Regions from separate parts of the Streptomyces herbicida genome, predicted to be linked through region 2. Evidence: riboswitches for the same ligand, from Rfam matches in the RefSeq annotation. Region 2 holds a riboswitch; the other holds the start of a gene.
What was found. A riboswitch is a leader RNA that binds a small molecule or an ion and turns the genes downstream of it on or off. The one in region 2 is predicted to bind guanidine.
Positions count from the first base shown of each region.

Region 1 (9,048 bases), on a different contig from region 2:
GACGTCCTTTCGCAGCGGCTGCGCGCGGCGCTCGCGGGCGGCCGCCGGGACGTGCCCCGTTACAGCGTCGTCAACCAGGGCATCAGCGGCAACCAGGTGCTCGCGAACGGACTCGGGCGGCCCGCCGACAACCAGAGCGGCCTGGGCCGCTTCGGCCGGGACGCGCTCTCCCGTACGAACGTCAAGGTCGTCGTCATCGAGCTCGGCATCAACGACATCATCAGGAACCCGCAGCTCGCCGACCCCGACCGGATCACCGACGGCCTGCGCACCCTCGTCCGCCAGGCCCACGCCCGCGGCCTCAAGGTCATCGGCGCCACCCTGATGCCCTTCGAGGGCCACCACGGGTACTCGGCGGCCCGGGAGGCGGTACGGCAGCAGGTCAACGCCCGGATCCGGGCCGGGCAGGTCTACGACGCGGTGGTCGACTTCGACCAGGCCCTGCGTGACCCGTACAACCCGCGCAGGCTCCGACCCGACTACGACTCGGGCGACCATCTCCACCCCAGCGACGAGGGCTTCCGGAAGATGGCGGAGGTCTTCGACCTGCGGGAGCTGAAGGGTGCGGGTCAGGCGGAGCTGTAGCCGGTACGGCGGCCCCGCTCAGTAGTCCCCGTGCCTGCGCCGCCGCTCCTCACGGCGCTCCCGGTGGCGCTCGCGGCGCTCCTCGTGCCGCTCCCGGCGCTCCTCGTGGCGCTCCCGCAGCAGGTCGCGGTGACCATCGATCATCCGGCGGTGGGCTTCGTGGATGTCGTCCCGGAAGGAGCCCTCCAGCTCCCTGCGCGCCGACTTGCGGTCCAGCTTCTCCTGGCGGCGCTCCTCCTTCAGCCGCTGCCGCTCGGCCCGCGTCACCTTGCGCTCCACCCCGACCCCGCCCCAGAAGGCGAAGCCGCTCACGATCACCCGCGGGGCACCCGGCTCGCCCGGCTCGCCCTCCTCGCGGTGGTCGAAGCCGCCCATGATGCCGATGCCCCGCACGACGACCTCGACCCCCGGCGGGACGATGACCTGCACTCCGCCCATGATCGCGACGCAGTTGATCTCCACCTCGCGGTCCGCGAAGTCCGCCTCCCGCAGATCGATCTCGCCGCCACCCCAGAAGGCGAAGCAGTTGAACCGCTTCGGCATGGTCCAGCGTCCCTTGCGCTGGAAGCCGGACATGATGGCGACCGCCCCGGCGGACGAGCCCTCGCCGCCGGTGATCCGGCCGGCCCAACTCCCGCTCGCCCCGGAGTCCTTGTGCAGGGACACCACGGGAGGCGCCGCCACCTCCGGGCCCGGCAGGTCCCGGGTGATGGGCGCCAGTTCGCGGTAGGTCCGCGCGCTGTACGTCGCCTCCAGCCGCTCCTCGAACTCCTCCATGTCGAGCCGCCCCTCCGCGAGGGCGTCCCGCAGGACCTCGGCGACTCGTTCACGATCGGCGTCGGAGGCACGCAGTTCCGGGGCATCGTCGGTCATGGAGAGCAGCCTACGAGTTCCCCGCGCCGGGCACTATGCGGTGGCCTTGCCGGCGTACATCTTCGCGATGACCGCCTCGATGTCCGGCTCCCGCACCGACAGGTCCACCAGCGGATACTCCGCCGCCACCCGCGCCACCAACGGCGCCGCCGACTCGGACGCCGGGAAGGCCAGCCACTGCCGCGGGCCCTCCACCTTCACCACGCGCGCCGGCGGCACCTCGACGGGCGGCAGCTCCCGCTCCAGGTCCACCACCAGCGTCCGCTCGCTCGCCCCCACCTCGTGCAGCCCGGCGAGCGGACCGTCGTACATCAGCTTCCCGTGGTCGATGACCATCACCCGGGAGCAGAGCTGCTCGATGTCCTGGAGGTCGTGCGTGGTCAGCAGCACGGTGGTGCCGCGCTCGGTGTTCAACTCCCGCAGGAATCCGCGGACCTTGGCCTTGGAGATGACGTCCAGGCCGATCGTCGGCTCGTCGAGGTAGAGCACCTCGGGGTCGTGCAGCAGCGCCGCCGCGATGTCGCCGCGCATGCGCTGGCCGAGGGAGAGCTGGCGGACGGGGACGTCCAACAGGTCCGCGAGCTCGAGGAGTTCGACACAGCGGTCGAGGTTCTCGCGGTAACGCCGGTCCGGGATCCGGTACATGCGGTGCACCAGCCGGTAGGAGTCGATCAGCGGCAGGTCCCACCACAGCGTCGTCCGCTGCCCGAACACCACGCCGATGCGGTGTGCCAGGCGGGTGCGTTCGCGGGAGGGGTCGATGCCTGCCACGCGCAGACGGCCGCCGCTCGGGGTCAGGATGCCCGTGAGCATCTTGATCGTGGTCGACTTGCCCGCGCCGTTGGGGCCGATGTAGCCGACCATCTCACCGCGCGCCACGGTGAAGGAGATCGAGTCGACCGCCCGCACCTCCCGGCGCTCCCGCTTGAGGAAGCCGGTCTTCTTTCGTACGTCGAAGACCTTCTCGACGCGGTCGAGCGCGATGAAGTCCTCGATGAAGTCACTGTCCATGGGTTCCTCAGCTCCCCGTACTCCGATACGACCGAAGCCCCGCCCGCCATGCCGCTCCGGCCAGCGCGCAGCACCCCACCGCGACGAGCGGCGGCGCGAAGGCCGTCCACTGCGGCAGGTGCAGCGGATACGGCAGGCCCAGGACGTAGGTCGCGGGCAGCCAGTTGACGAAGGCCAGCGGCAGCACGAAGGTCACCCCGCGCACCAGGTCCTTCGCGAAGACGGTGGGCGGGTACTGCAGCAGCGTGGTGCCGCCGTAGGTGAACGCGTTCTGCACCTCGGACGCGTCCTGTGCCGCGAACTGGAAGGCCGCGCCGGCCACGAACACCGCGCTGAAGATCGCGGCGCCGCTGATCACCATCACCGGCATCAGCAGCAGCTTCAGCGGGGTCCACTCGATGTCGACGGTCGTCAGGGCGTAGCCGAGCACCAACGAGCCCTGGGTCACCCGGCCCAGGCGGCGCAGCGCGAACCGGTCCGCGGCCAGCTGCGCCAGCACCGGCGCCGGACGGACCAGGAGGGTGTCGAAGGTGCCGTCGCGCACCCGGCGCCCCAGCCGTTCCATCGAGCCGATCACCAGGTCGGCCAGCCCGAAGGCCGTGCTGGACAGGCCGTACAGGAAGGCGACTTCGGGCAGCGAGTAGCCGCCGAGCGCGTCCACGCGGGAGAACATCAGCAGGATCGCCACGAAGTCGAGGGCGGTCGCGGTGAAGTTGGCGACCGTCGTCATCACGAAGGAGGCCCGGTACGCCATCGTGGAGCGGATCCACATCGCGGCGATCATCCGGTAGGCGCGCATCCCGTTGGCGACCCGGTTGAGCTCAGCCACCCTGAACCACCACCCGCCGCGTCGCCATCGACTGCAGCAGCCGCCCGAGCGCGAGCAGCGCAGCCGCCCACACCGCCTGGAAGAGGAAGACGCCCCATGGATCGGCCTTCCCGAGCAGTACGTCGGCCGGGGCCTGCAGCAGCGAGGACCAGGGCAGGGTCCGTACGACCTCGCCGATCACGCCCGGGAAGACGTTCAGCGGCAGCACCAACCCGGAACAGAAGAAGCCCGTGATCCAGGCCGCCTGCGCCACCCCGGTGCCGTCCAGCAGCCAGAACGCGCTCAGCCCCACCAGGAAGCGGATCCCGAAGCCGACCACCATCGCCAGCAGGACGGCGACGAGGAAGGCGGCCCAGGTTCCCGCGTCCGAGGGCAGCGCCACCGGGAAGAACAGCGCACCGAAGACGAAGGGGATCACTCCCCGCCCCAGGAGTTGGAACAAGGCCCTGCCCAAGTCTGCGGACAACCACCACAGTTGCAGGTCGGCGGGGCGGTACAGGTCGATCGCGATGTCACCCGTACGAATGCGTTCCATGAGTTCGTCCTCGACGCCGCCACCCCCGATCGCCAGCGTCGACAGCAGCGCCTGCCCCAACCACACATAGGTGACCGCCTGCGCCTGGTCATACCCTCCCAGGTGGGGTTTCTGGTCCCACAGGGCGAGATAGGTGTAGACGAGGATCAGGCCGAAGACGGTGTTGGTGAACACCCCTGCCGCAGTGGCCGCCCGATACGTCGCGTACCGTCTGAAACCCCCTGCAGCGACGGCCCCGTACAACCGTCCCGCGCCCACGCCAGTCAACCTCCCGGACCGCCCGACACCGAAGCGCAGGAGCCTAGTCCGGGTCCGACGCGGCGTGCCACGCATTTTCCGTCCCGGACGCGTGCCGGAATCCGGGAACGGAACGCTTGGTGCGAGAGTCTTCATCCGGGGGCGCAGATGGCGTATGAGGGCGTACGGAAACGTACGAGGCGAAACAGGAGTCCGTGCACGACATGAGCGACGAGCCGCAGCCGCAGCAGCCGAACGAAGGCGGTGCGACGACGAAGCCGACGACGGCCGGAGAGCCCGCCGAGCAGGGGGGCACGCCGGCCGAGAAGGCCGGTACGGTCCCGAAGGCGCGGCCCGCGGAGCCCTCCGGGCCGGGAAACGTCGACACGAGCCGCCTCGCAAGGATCAAGGAGAACGCCCCGGCGGCCAAGGCCCCCGAAGCCGCGAAGCCCTCCGGGGCTGCGGGTGACGACCACGCGGGCGATACGGGAGGCGCCGAAGGTGGGGTGGGGTCGGCGAGCGCCGGAATCGCGGACACCACCCGGCTCACCCGGATCAAGGAGAACGCCCCGACCGCCCAGCCCGCGGCAACGGACGAGACCACCCGGCTCACGCCGATCAAGGACAACCCGCCGACCGCCAAGGCCCCCGGAACCGCGGGCAACGCAGGAGCCGCGGCGGGCGGCGCAGGCGCGGCGAACGCGGCAAGCCCCGGCATCGCCGACACCACCCGGCTCACCCGGATCAAGGAGAGCGCCCCGACCGCCCAGCCCGCGGCAACGGACGAGACCACGCGGCTCACGCCGATCAAGGACAACCCGCCGACCGCCAAGGCGCCCGGGTCCGCAGGCAACGTCGGCAACGCAGTGACCGCAGCGCGCGCAGGCGGCGCGGCAGGCGCAGCCGGCACCGCGCGCGTCGCGGGCGCGGCAGGCGCGGGCGGCGCCCCAGGCATGGCGCGCGGCGCGGGCGCGGCAGGAGCGGCCACCGCACGCACCGCCGCCAACCCCGCGAACGCGGCGAACGCGGCGAACGCACGGACCGCCGCCCCCTCCCGCCCGGCGGACGCCGGCACCCCCGTCGGCCCGGTGAACCCGGAGACCGCCGGCAAGGGCAAGAAGCCCAAGCGTCCCAAGCGCACCGGGTGGCGGCGGATCATCCCGACCTGGCGCATGGTGCTCGGTACCTTCCTCATCGGGGTGCTGCTGATCATCGGCCTGTTCTTCCTCGGCTATTCGATGGTGAAGATCCCGCCGGCCAACGCGCTCGCCACCAAGCAGAGCAATGTCTACCTGTACGCGGACGGCTCCCAACTGGCCCGTGACGGCGAGATCAACCGGGAGAACGTCACCCTCGCGCAGATCTCCAAGGACGCCCAGCACGCCGTACTGGCCGCCGAGGACCGGGACTTCTACACCGAGTCGGCCATCGACCCCAAGGCGATGATCCGCGCGGCCTGGAACACCGCGACCGGCAAGGGCAAGCAGTCCGGCTCGACGATCACCCAGCAGTACGTGAAGAACTACTACCTGGCCCAGGAACAGACGGTCACCCGTAAGGCCAAGGAGTTCTTCATCTCGATCAAGCTGGACCGCAACAAGTCGAAGGACGACATCCTCGAGGGCTACCTCAACACCAGCTACTTCGGCCGCAACGCCTACGGCATCCAGGCCGCCGCCCAGGCCTACTACGGCATGGACGCCACCGACCTGGACCCGGCCCGCGCCGCCTACCTCGCCGCGCTGGTCAACGCGCCCAGCGAGTACGACGTCGTCGCGCACCCGGAGAACAAGTCCGCGGCCGTGGCCCGCTGGAACTACGTCCTGGACGGCATGGTCACGAAGGGCTGGATCAGCGAGTCCAAGCGGGCCCGCATGAACTTCCCGATGCCGAAGGAACAGACCGTCTCCACCGGCCTGTCCGGGCAGCGCGGCTACATCGTGGACGCGATCAAGCACTACCTCACCACCAACAAGATCGTCGACCCGGACGCCCTGGAGGCCGGCGGCTACCGCATCACCACGACCCTGCAGAAGAACAAGCAGAACGCCTTCGTCAAGGCGGTCAACGACCAGCTGATGGACAAGCTGGACAAGAAGAACCGCAAGGTCGACAACTACGTCCGCGCGGGCGGCGCGTCCGTCGACCCGAAGACCGGCAAGGTCGTCGCGATGTACGGCGGCGTGGACTACGTGAAGCAGTACACCAACGGCGCGACCCGCGGCGACTTCCAGGTCGGCTCCACGTTCAAGCCCTTCGTGTTCACCTCGGCGGTGCAGAACGGCTCAACGACCCAGGACGGCCAGACGATCACGCCGAACACGTACTACGACGGCACCAACCAGCGGCCCGTACAGGGCTGGAGCGGTGGCGCGTACGCCCCCGAGAACGAGGACTCCAAGTCGTACGGCCAGATCACGGTGCGGCAGGCCACCAACCTGTCGGTCAACTCGGTGTACGCGCAGATGGCCGTCGACGTGGGCCCCGCCAAGGTCAAGAAGACCGCGGTCGACCTCGGCATCCCGTCCGACACCAAGGACCTGAACCCCTACCCGTCCATCGCCCTCGGCACGGCCACCGCCAGCGTGCTGGACATGGCGGAGGCGTACGCCACGCTCGCCAACCACGGCAAGCACGGCACGTACACGATGATCGAGAAGATCACCAAGGACGGCAAGGACGAGGTCAAGCTGCCCGGGGAGCAGACCAGGCAGGCCGTCAGCCGTGAGGCCGCCGACACCACGACGTCGATCCTGCAGAGCGTGGTCCAGACGGGCACCGCGACCGCCGCGCAGAACGCCGGCCGCCCCGCGGCGGGCAAGACCGGCACCGCGGAGGAGGACACGGCGGCCTGGTTCGCGGGCTACACGCCCGATCTGGCCACGGTCGTCTCCGTGATGGGCCAGGACCCGGTGACGGCCGCGCACAAGTCGCTGTACGGCGTGATGGGCCTGCCGCGCATCAACGGCGGCGGGGCGCCCACCGACATCTGGTCCCAGTACACGAAGACCGCCCTGAAGGGGAAGCCCGCGCGCGAGTTCGACCTCGAGCTGCAGCAGGGCGCCGAGGTCCAGGCGCCGAGCTCGCAGGCTCCGACCCAGCCCGGCACCACCGGCAGCCAGGACAACGGCGGCACCACCGACGGCGGCCAGGACCAGGGGCAGACCCAGGGCCAGACGCAGGGCCAGGACAACGGCGGCCCGACCGGGACCCCCACGGACGGCGGAACGACCACCGGCGGCGGCACCACGACCGACGGCGGGACGACGGGAGGCACGACCGACGGCGGGACGACCACCGACGGCGGCACGACCGGAACCACCACGGACGGCGGCACCACCACCGGCGGTACGAACGGCGGCACGAACGGGGGCACGAACGGCGGCACGAACGGCGGAACCCCGGGCGGCACGACGGGCACCGTTGCGGGCCCGCAGGGCGCGACGAGGAGGCAGTGACCGGTCGCTGACCCGTCAGTGACCGGAGGTCGCCTTCAGCCCCACGACGGCGACCAGCAGCAGACACACGAAGAAGATCCGGGCGGCGGTCGCCGGCTCCCCCAGCACCACCATGCCGAGCACCGCCGCTCCGGCGGCCCCTGTGCCCACCCACACGCCGTAGGCGGTACCGATGGGCAGGGACCGGGCGGCGTAGGACAGCAGCAGCATGCTGGCGACGATGCCGGCTCCGGTGAGGACGCTGGGGACGGGCCGGGTGAAGCCGTCGGTGTACTTCATTCCGATCGACCAGCCGACCTCGAGCAGACCGGCGACGACGAGCAGGACCCAGGCCATGGGGGCACCTCCGGGGCGTACGTGATGACGGACAGGGGTGCGTCGTCTTTGCGTACATCCATCCCGGTACGGCGCGTCTCGTCGGGTTTCCTTCGACGATAGCAAGGGAATACGAAGAGGGCTGGTGACCATGGTCACCAGCCCTCTTCGCCGTTGATTCAGAGGTGCACGCCCGTCAGAGGTACAGACCGGTGGAGTCCTCCGACCCCTCGAACCGGTCCGCCGCCACGGCGTGCAGATCGCGTTCACGCATGAGCACGTACGCGATGCCGCGTACCTCGACCTCGGCCCGGTCCTCCGGGTCGTACAGGACGCGGTCGCCCGGCTCCACCGTCCGTACGTTCTGCCCGACCGCTACCACCTCGGCCCAGGCCAGCCGCCGCCCGACCGCCGCCGTGGCGGGGATCAGGATGCCGCCGCCCGACCGCCGCTCGCCCTCACTGGTGTCCTGCCGCACGAGCACCCGGTCGTGCAGCATGCGGATGGGCAGCTTGTCGTGATGGGTGCTGGGGTCATTTCTGTTGGCGCTCACGCCTTCGAACCTACCTGCCTTTTACGCCTGCGTACGCGACCGGGTCAGCTCTTGCGGCGCCGGGTGCCGAGCGCGAGCAGCCCCACGACCCCGACGGCGAGGAGCGCGACCGGCACGATGCGCTCGATCCGGGGTGCGCCCTCCTCGTCCACGAACTGCGCCCGCACATCGCTCACCACGCGGTTGACCTGGATGTAGGCGCGGCCGAGGGTGTGATCGACGTTGGCGACGACCTTCGCCTTGGCATCGCCGACGATCGTCTTCGGATGCACCCGCACCCCGATCTCGTCCAGCGTCTCGGCCAGCACCTCGCGACGGCGCTTGATGTCCGCCTCGATCTGCGCCGGGGTTCTGGTGTCCGACGTCTCCGCCACCGTACGGCCTCCGAAGTCTTCGATGCTGTTCCGGACAGTCTGTCAGCTTCGCACGCCGCCGCACTGTCAGGACCCCCCGTTACTCTGGACCGATGAGCGAGCGACTCCAGCCCGGGGACGTGGCCCCCGACTTCACCCTGCCCGACGCCGACGGCAACGAGGTGTCCCTGGCCGACCACAAGGGCCGCAAGGTCATCGTGTACTTCTACCCCGCGGCCCTCACGCCCGGCTGCACCAAGCAGGCCTGCGACTTCACGGACAACCTGGAGGTCCTGGCC
Region 1 is NZ_JAUYWJ010000009.1:151,454-160,501, reverse strand. It holds gene Q8A52_RS20285 (SGNH/GDSL hydrolase family protein) at 1-585, shown strand, start outside; gene Q8A52_RS20280 (DUF1707 SHOCT-like domain-containing protein) at 604-1,458, opposite strand; gene Q8A52_RS20275 (ABC transporter ATP-binding protein) at 1,492-2,469, opposite strand; gene Q8A52_RS20270 (ABC transporter permease) at 2,477-3,298, opposite strand; gene Q8A52_RS20265 (ABC transporter permease) at 3,291-4,091, opposite strand; gene Q8A52_RS20260 (transglycosylase domain-containing protein) at 4,877-7,528, shown strand; gene Q8A52_RS20255 (DMT family transporter) at 7,544-7,864, opposite strand; guanidine-III (ykkC-III) riboswitch at 7,901-7,977, opposite strand; gene Q8A52_RS20250 (GroES family chaperonin) at 8,040-8,342, opposite strand; gene Q8A52_RS20245 (DUF3618 domain-containing protein) at 8,441-8,770, opposite strand; gene bcp (thioredoxin-dependent thiol peroxidase) at 8,863-9,048, shown strand, end outside.
Region 1: linked by a shared signal. The riboswitch ahead of Q8A52_RS20255 (DMT family transporter) and the one ahead of Q8A52_RS41455 (MBL fold metallo-hydrolase) in region 2 are both predicted to bind guanidine.

Region 2 (9,048 bases):
TGGTCGGCGGCGGCGGCAGTGTGCGCCTCGAGCCGATGAGCGTGGGAGAGGGCCAACTGGCCCAGTTCACCGATCCCCAGGGTGCGGAGTTCGCCGTGTTCGAAGCCGGGGCGGGCCTGGAGGTGACGTCCGAGGACAACACGCTGGTGTGGGTCGAGCTGCATGTCGCGGACCCGCAAGCGGCCATCCGCTTCTATCACGGGCTGTTCGGCTGGCGCTCTCAGGAGATGCAGGCGCCGGGCATGACGTACCGGGTCCTGAGCATCAGTGACGGCGACCAGGAGGAGGGGGCCTTCGGCGGCGTGGCTCCGCTTCAGGGGGAGCACGAGGTGGCGCGCTGGGTGCCGTACTTCGCCGTTGCCGACGCGGATGCCGTCGTCACCGCGGTGCAGGAGAACGGCGGGACGGTGCTCATGCCGGCCGCGGACGTGCCGGACGTCGGGCGCATCGCCTGGCTGGCGGACCCGGCCCAAGCGGTGTTCGCCGTGCTGAAGCCGAATCCGCGCCAGAGCTGACGGCCGTAGGCAACCATGACCGGTTCGGCTTCCTCCGGCAGCGCGGCCGCAGGCGAGGGCCGCTACGGAGAGGACCTGTTCCCACCGGACCACCCCCGGGAATCCGAGCGGATCGACGCCGGCGCGTTGGCCTTCGACCCCGTCACCACGCACCGTCTGCGTGCGTTGGGCGCAGGGCCGGGGAAGCGGTGCCTGGAAGTGGGTGCCGGGACCGGAACGGTGGCGCGCTGGCTGCTGGAGGAGGCAGGCGTCGAGGAAGTGGTCGCCCTGGACCGGGACACCAGCGCCCTGGCCGCCCTCGCGGGCCCGCGACTGCGCGTGGTCACCGCCGATCTCATGGACGAGAACCTGCGGCCCGGCACCTTCGACGTGATCCATGCCAGGTTCGTCCTCATGCACCTGCCCGAGCGCCGCCGGCTGATCTCACGGCTTGCGCGCTGGCTGAACCCCGGAGGCCGGCTGGTGCTCGCCGATGCCGTGGAGGTGCCGGACGTCCTGGACACCTCGTCCGCCTACCGGCGGGTCATGGACGCCATGTGGCAGGCGCTGAGGGCGACGATCGGGACGGACACCACCTCCGTACCGGCGTATCCGCACTTCCTGAGAGAGGAGGGCCTGCAGGACGTCGCCGCGGAGCTGCACTGCCCGCCGCTGGTCGCAGGCAGCCCGCCGGCTCGCTTCTGGTCCGAGACCTGGAGCCGGATGCGGCCCGCGCTGGAGGAGACCGGCCGAGTCGACGCCACCGTGATCGATGAGGCACTGGCATACCTGGCCTCGCCCCGGCTCGCCGAGCTCGGGCCGGGCATGATGATGGCCTGGGGGCAGCGGCGCTGAGGCGCCGACCCGCACGCAGGCCCAGGAGGAACCCGCAGGCGTGGCAGCTCGGAGCCCAAGGGGTGCTCGCTCGCGTCTGATATGCGGTGATAGCGTCCAGCCGGAGGCGCACATGCGTGTCTCCCCGGACGAGATGTGCGCCGTACCCGGCCCGCCAAGACGACGCACTTCGGGAGGCGTCATGTCCGGTGCGGGCGAGCTCGGTGGCCGGAAGTTCAGCGCGGAGCCGCTGGGTGTGGCCTGGATCCACGGGTCGCCGTCGGCCAAGCACAACACCGATCCCGATCTTCAGGTGCACTGGTACGACGAGCACACGGTGGTGCTGCGGCAGAACAAGGCGATCGACTACGAGGCCCCGTTTCTGTATCTGCTGTTCGGAGAGAGCCAGGCGGTCCTGATCGACACCGGTGCCACGGCGTCGCCGGACTTCTTTCCGGTGCGCCGGACCGTCGATGATCTCGTCGGGACGTGGCTGGCTCGAAATCCGCGCGATGGCTATCGGCTGCTCGTCCTCCACACGCACTCGCACGGCGATCATGTCGCGGGCGACGGCCAGTTCCTCGACCGGCCGGACACGCTGGTGGTCGGTGCCGATCGGCATGCGGCATGGGCATTCCTCGGCTTCGCGGAGAACCCGGAAACGGTGAGGCCGCTCGATCTCGGGGGGCGGGTCCTGGAGGCGCTCGCGACACCCGGCCATGACGCCGCGGCGATCACCTTCTACGACCCGTGGACCGGGTTCCTGCTGACCGGAGACACCGTCTACCGCGGCCGGTTGTACATCGAGGACTGGCCGGCGTTCTCGCGGACGATCGACCGGCTGATCGCATTCGCCGGCCGCCGTCCGGTCACGCATGTCCTGGGCTGCCACATCGAGATGACGCGCCGGCCTGGCGTCGACTATCCGATCCGGACCACCTATCAGCCGGAGGAACCCCCGCTGGAGATGACTCCCGACCACCTCCACGCCGTGCGCGCCGCCCTGGACGAGGTCGGGCCCGAGCCCGCCCGGCGGGCCTTCGCGGACTTCATCCTCTGGCCCAAGGGCTGACGGCCGGTCACGCCCGGCGGGCCCGCTATCCGACGCGTTCCCAGCCGCGGCGCGGCGCCCGGGCGCCCAGGCCGATGTCACGGCTGCGGTAGACGATGTAGGGGCGGGTGAGGTAGCCCGGGGGTGGACATGCCATGGGCATTGACGAGCTTCACCGTGGTCAGCGCGCTGATCGCGGTGAAGCTCGTCAATGCCCATGCCGAAGATCCCGATGGCGAACCCTCGTCGCTCGGGCGGGAACCAGGCGTTGACGAGGGGCACCCCGACGGCGAAGGCGGTGCCGCCGATACCGAGGAGGAACCCGCCCACCAGCAGGGCCGCCAGCGAGGAGTGGCCCGCGAGCCCGAGGTAGAGGACGGGGACGATGCTGGCCGCGGAGACCAGCGGGAACATCACCCGTCCGCCGAACCGGTCGGTGAGCGCGCCGACCGGAATGCGGCCCAGCGAGCCGACCACGACCGGCACCGCCACCAGCAGCGACTGCTCGAAGGAGGACAGGCCCAGGGAGTCCTTGAATCGGGGGCCGAGCGGGCTCAGCAGCGCCCACGCCCAGAAGTTGACGGCGAAGCCGACCGTGGCCAGTGCCAGCATCAGCCAGGACCGACCGGGAACCGGTGCCGGCCCTGCCTCCTGCTGAGTCGGTGCCTGCGGCATCCTGTCTGCTCCTTCGTTCTCACCGGGCCGCCACACCTCACCCGGCCGAGTGAGCCCATGCCCTCAGGGCCGTGCGGGTGCACGCGGGGTCCGGCCGCCCTCCGGGCCGTATCCGAAGCGGATCAGCAGCTGCGGACTGCAGCGCCGCTCAGGTCCATTGCGCATCGCCCACCGCAGATCCGGCCACTCCAGGGCCTGGTGCAGCATCGACGTGCGCACCCCGTGCGCGGTGGCCACCAGCAGCACACACTGCAGCGCCTGACCCGCGCGAAGCCAGTCCACGCGCCGGTCCCGCGCCGTGCACAGCAGGGCCACCTGGGCGTGACGCTCGAAGCGGAGCCCGGGCAGGCGCCGGGACCGCTGGGTGCCGACGAAGTCCCGCATGGGCATCCGCCCGGCCGAGTCCTGTGGCCCCAGCGCGGTCACCGGAATGCCGTACGGGCCTTCACCCGGCGCCGTGATCCAGGCCCTGGTCTCGGCCGCACGCCCCGCGTCGGCATGGTTGCGCGCCTCTCCCGCCGCGGTCAGGTGCAGCAGCCGCCGGGTCCCGGCGAAGTCCGGTACCCGCAGCTTCGCCCCTTCGAGCCGGGCGGCCTCGGCCATCTGCGCCACGATGGGCTCCGGCACCGGACGCCCGGTGAACGGCATCCGGCTCGTGTGCCGCCGCGCGATGGCCTCGTACAGATCAAGCTCCCGCCACTGCTCGGTCGGGAAGGGGTCGGAGCGGCAGGGCCACACGGCGGCCAGCAGCCCGGGGTCGGACGGGTCCGGCAGCAGCCGCACCATCGCTTGCAGACCCAGGTGATCCACGGCGACGCGCAGGTTGAACAGCGCGGCGCCGACCGACAGATACTGGGCGCGGAACTCCGGATCGGTCAGCGAGAGCGACTTCTGCGGCACGGCGCGGACCTGCAACACCCGGGTGACAGGGTCCAGTCGGAACCGCCAGGGCTGGGTGTTGTGGATCGACGGCGCCGCTGTCGCGGCCGCCAACAGCGTCTCCAGAGCGGTGGCATCGATCTCCGATATGCCTGGTGCGTGCATGCGCTTCTCCTGACGACCGCCGGGGTGGGGGCCGGTTCGGTACGGCCCGCGCCGAGCCCCTGGTCCGGCCGGCCGCCCGGGAGTCAGGGCAGACACGGCGGGCGGCCGGACGGCGACCGAACCGGTACGAGCGCCGCGCCGCCGGCTCTGGACGGAAAAGCCGAACGGGTGAGCGCCCGTTGGATCCGTACACGTGATCCTCCGGTTCGGTCGCTCCCAGCGTGGCCGAACGTCCGGCACGGCACCCACTGCCGGACGGGCCCCGTTCAAGGGCCACAAGGCTCTGATACGGGCGGGTTTCGGGGCCCGGCCGGTCTCCCGGTCCGGGACCTTCGGCCCAGGCGGTCAAGGAGTACGGCGGTGACGGGCGGCGACTGCAGCGGGCCGCTGCCCGACCGCCGTCCGGTCGCACGACGACACCGGCCTGCCTCATCGGGCAGGCCGGTGTCGTCCAGGGGTTGGCTGCGCCGCCCCCGTCCGGCAACGGGGGTCGGCCGTGGAGCGCACCGCGCCGCTGTCAGTCCTCGGCGTGCGCCAGCCACAGGTCGGGGCCGAACACCTCGTAGCGGATGTGGTGCGCGGGGATGCCGGCCTGGAGCAGTTGGCCGCGGACGGCGCGCATGAAGGGCAGCGAGCCGCACAGGTACACGTCGGCGCCGGCGGGCAGCTGGAGCTCGTCGAGGATCATCAGCCCGGTGCGGGCACCGGCTTCCCCGACTGCGTTCTCGGCGGCCTCCTCGTACCAGAACTCCGCGCGCGCGTTGGGCAGTTGCTCCACCAGGCGGCGGGTGTCGGCGCGCAGGGCGTGGTCCTTCGGGGAGCGGTCGGCGTGCAGTACCCAGACCTGCCGGGACGAGTCGGTGGCGGCGAGGTGTTCGAGCATGCCGACCATCGGGGTGCAGCCGATACCGGCGGAGACCAGCAGCAGTGGGGCGTCAGCGTCGTCGAGGACCACGTCGCCGAACGGCTCCGACAGGGTCAGCTCGTCGCCGGCCTTCACGGTGCGGTGCAGCTGGTTGGAGACCTCGCCCTCGGGAGCCTCGGCCACACTCGCCACGCGCTTGACCGTGATGCGCCGCAGCTGCCCGTCGGTGGCTCCGGAGAGGCTGTACTGGCGCAACTGGTGGATGCCGTCGGGCATTTCGACACGCACGCTGACGTACTGGCCCGCGCGGGAGGGCGGTACGGGCGACCCGTCTGCCGGGCGCAGCAGGAAGGAGACGACGTCCGGGGTCTCCTCACGGCGCTCGACGACGGTCCACTGCCGCCAGGGGTGCCGCGGGTCGACGTCGGCCTCCTGGTAGAGGCGGGCCTCCTGGGCTATGAGCGCGCCGGCCATCAGCCAGTACACCTCGTCCCAGGCCCCGACGACCTCGGGGGTGACCGCCTCGCCGAGGACCTCGGCGATGGCACCGAACAGGTACTTGTGGACGATCGTGTACTGGTCCTCGGTCACACCGAGCGCGGCGTGCTTGTGCGCGATCCGGGACAGCAGGGCGTCCGGGCGGGCGTCGGGGTCGGCGAGGAGCGCCTGGGCGAAGGCGGCGATGGACCCGGCCAGAGCCTGCCGCTGTTCGCCGTTGGCCTGGTTGCCCCGGTTGAACATCCCGTCCAGCAGCTGGGGCTGCTCGCCGAACATCGTGGCGTAGAAGCGCGTCGTGATCTCGTCGAGGGCGCCGCCCACGGCGGGCAGAGTGGCGCGGACGACAGCGGCGGACTCGGGCGAAAGCATGGCTCTCCTCGGAAATACAGACGTGCGCGGGCGGGCGCTCACGCATCACAGCTGCAATCCATTAAGCGGCGGTCCGGGCCCGCTCACGGGCTTGCGGACCCGATCAGGGCCGAACGGCTCCGCAGGTCAGGACGCTTGGGCCCGGCAATGCGGCCCCATGAGGGCCGGATGGCCCTAGCGCACCAGCCGACGGTCCCGGTCGCGATCGTGGCGCACCACGGTTCCGCGGCAGGAAAGGCTCCCCCTGTCCGGGAAGGCACTGCCTAGGCGATGTCGAGGACGTCCTGGACGGGACGGCGGGGTGTGGCGGAGCCGTGCGGTCCGTAGCCGAGGCGCAGCACCATCTGCACGTGGCCCGTGCCCGACACCGGATCGCGGGCCAGCAGGCGCAGTTCCCGGCTCTCCAGCGCGTGAGAGGTCAGGGCGGTGGCCAGACCGGCCAGGGTGGCTCGCAGGAGGACGCGCTCCAGCGCCTGCCCGGCCAGCAGCCAGTCGGCAGACGTGTCGGTGTGTGTGCTCAGCAGCGCCAGATGGGGGTTCCGTTCGAAGGCGGCGCTCCCGCGCTCGGCCACGGCCCGGCGCCCGGCGAAATCGCGCAGCGGCGCCCGGCCGCTCGACGGCCGCGGCCCGAACGCGTACTCGGGCACTCCGTCGGTGGCTGTTTCCGCTTCCGGGCCGATCCGGGTCCAGCGCTCCAGGTCCTCGCGGCCCCCGGGATCCAAGGTGTCGCGGCTCTCCGCGTCACGGACGAGATCCAGCAGGGAGTCGATGTGCCAGGGCCCGGGGAAGAGCAGTTCGGCACCCTCCCGGGCGGCCGCCGCCCGCAGCCCGGCCTGCACGTCGTCGGGGATGTCCTTCTCGTCGAAGGGATGGCGGCTGGTGTGCCGTTGCATGATCGCCGGATGCAGTGGCCGAAGGTCGTCCTCGTCCGGGGCCGCCGCGCCGGGATCGTCCAGGTGCACGGAAGCCAGCAGCACTGGATCCGCGGGGTCGGGCAACAGTAGGACCTGCGGGGTGAACCCGGCGTGCACGGCGGAGACACGCAGATTGAACAGCGCCGCCCCGCATCCGATGTGCAGTGCCCGGTTGCCCGGATCGGACCGGTGCATGGCCCGGTCGAGGTCCGCACGCAGCAGCAGGAGACGCTCGTCGGTCACGAAGCAAAAGCTCCACGGCTGAGCGTTGTGCATGGACGGGGCGGCCGTGGCCTCCCCGACCAGCGTGGACACCGTCTGCACGTCGAGCGGTCGCATGGCCCTTGCAGCCTCCTCGCCCGTCGGCGGTCCGGTTCGGCAGGCACCCGGGACGGTCGCATTCAGGGTCGGGCACGGTCCTCGTTCCGGTCCCCGGCCCGGTTCCTCCCGCGCCGGGGCAGCCGGTCCCAGTATCCGCCGAAAGGCATCGGCCCGCCCCCACGAGCGGCAGCGAGCAAAGGGTGATCCTGGCTAGGGCTCCCCCACCGGCGCGTGCCACACCAGTGTCGTACCGCCGCCGGCCCGGTCGGTCAGCTCCATGTCCCCGCCCAGCTGCCGGGCCCGTTCCGTCATGTTGCGCAGGCCGCTGCGGCGGCCGTGGGGAGGGATGCCCACGCCGTTGTCGGAGACCGTCAGCCGTATCTGCCTGCCGTCGGTCTCCAGCGCCACCTCGGTCTTGGAGGCGTGGGCGTGGCGCGCGACGTTCGTCAGCGCCTCGGAGAGCACCGCCATCACCTGGTCGGCGGTCTCCCGGGGCACATCGGTGTCCAGCAGGCCCTCCATCCGCAGGCTGGGCGCGAACCCTAGCAGCGGCGCGGCCTCGCCCACCGCGCGTACCGACCGCGCCCGCAGACCGGGACCGGAGGCGCTGTCCTGCGCCCGCAGACCGAAGATCGTGGACCTGATGATCTTGATCGTCTCGTCCAGGTCGTCCACCGCCCGCAGCACCCGGCCCGACGCCTCCGCGTGCTCGATGAAACGCCCGGCGCTCTGGAGCGTCATTCCGGTGGCGAACAGCCGCTGGATCGCCAGATCGTGCAGGTCCCGGGCGATCCGGTCACGTTCCTCGAGCACGGCGATCTGCTCGGAGTCCTTGCGTCGCTCGGCCAGCTCCATGGCGACGGCGGCCTGCGCGGCGAAGCCCCGCAGCGGCTCCGTCTCCGCCTCGGAGAACGGGGGCCTGCCCGCGGCCCGGACGAGCAGGACGACACCTCGTACGCCCTCGCCGGAGCCGATGGGGACGGCCACGGCGGGGCCGAGTCCGTAGAACCGCGGGGGGCCCGACGAGACGCGCTCGTCGCGGCACACGTCGGCGCTGGTGATGGGGGCGCCGCTGGAGAACGCCCGGCCGATCAGGCTGTCGTCCATGGGCAGCACCAGACCGCGGTGGGCCTCCGCCTCCTCGCCGATCGCCAGTTCCACGGTGAGCGCGTCGGTGTCCGCCATCGGTACGGCTACCACGGCCAGGGACGCCGAGGTGATCTCCCCCGCCCGCTCGGCGATCAGTCTGAGGACCTCGCCTCTCTCGATGCCGGACATCAGCCCGTGGGTGATCTCGGTACTCGCGCGCAGCCAGCGCTCGCGCAGCCGTGACTCCTCGTACAGGCGGGCGTTGTCGATCGCCACGCCGGCCGCCACGGCCAGTGTGGACAGGACCGACTCGTCCTCCTCGTCGAACTGCGCGCCGCCCCGCTTCTCGGTGAGGTACAGGTTGCCGAAGACGTGGCCGCGTACCCGGATCGGGACGCCGAGGAAGGTGTTCATCGGCGGGTGGTGGGGCGGAAAGCCGTACGACGCCGGGTGCTCGGAGAGATTGGCCAGCCGCAGCGGTTCGGGGTGCCGGATCAGCTCGCCCAGAATGCCGTGCCCCTGCGGGAAGGGACCGATGGCGGCGATCTGCTCGTCGCTCACGCCGACCGTGAGGAAGTCCGACAGCAGCTTTCCGTCCGGCCCGATCACGCCCAGCGCCGCGTACTCCGCGTCGACCAGGACCGCCGCGGCCTCCACGATGCTGCGCAGCGCCTGCTCCAGGTCCAGCTCCCGGCCGACCGAGAGGACCGCCTCAAGGAGGCTGTGCACCCGGTCCCGGGTGCCGCGGGCGGCGTCCAGGCGGGCCTGCAGCTCCTCCAGGAGCTCGTCCAGCCGCAGCTGCGGCAGCCGCATGCGCGCCTCGCGAGCGTCGTCGGAGCTTCCCACCGTTGTCCTCCGTACCTGGTCACGGTGCCGACACCGATCCTTCTGAAC
Region 2 is NZ_JAUYWJ010000029.1:29,105-38,152, forward strand. It holds gene Q8A52_RS41445 (VOC family protein) at 1-515, shown strand, start outside; gene Q8A52_RS41450 (class I SAM-dependent methyltransferase) at 531-1,349, shown strand; guanidine-III (ykkC-III) riboswitch at 1,450-1,518, shown strand; gene Q8A52_RS41455 (MBL fold metallo-hydrolase) at 1,531-2,400, shown strand; partial or broken gene Q8A52_RS41460 (respiratory nitrate reductase subunit gamma) at 2,426-2,524, opposite strand; partial or broken gene Q8A52_RS41465 (MFS transporter) at 2,514-3,054, opposite strand; gene Q8A52_RS41470 (Acg family FMN-binding oxidoreductase) at 3,118-4,098, opposite strand; gene Q8A52_RS41475 (globin domain-containing protein) at 4,616-5,830, opposite strand; gene Q8A52_RS41480 (Acg family FMN-binding oxidoreductase) at 6,094-7,083, opposite strand; gene Q8A52_RS41485 (sensor histidine kinase) at 7,276-8,967, opposite strand.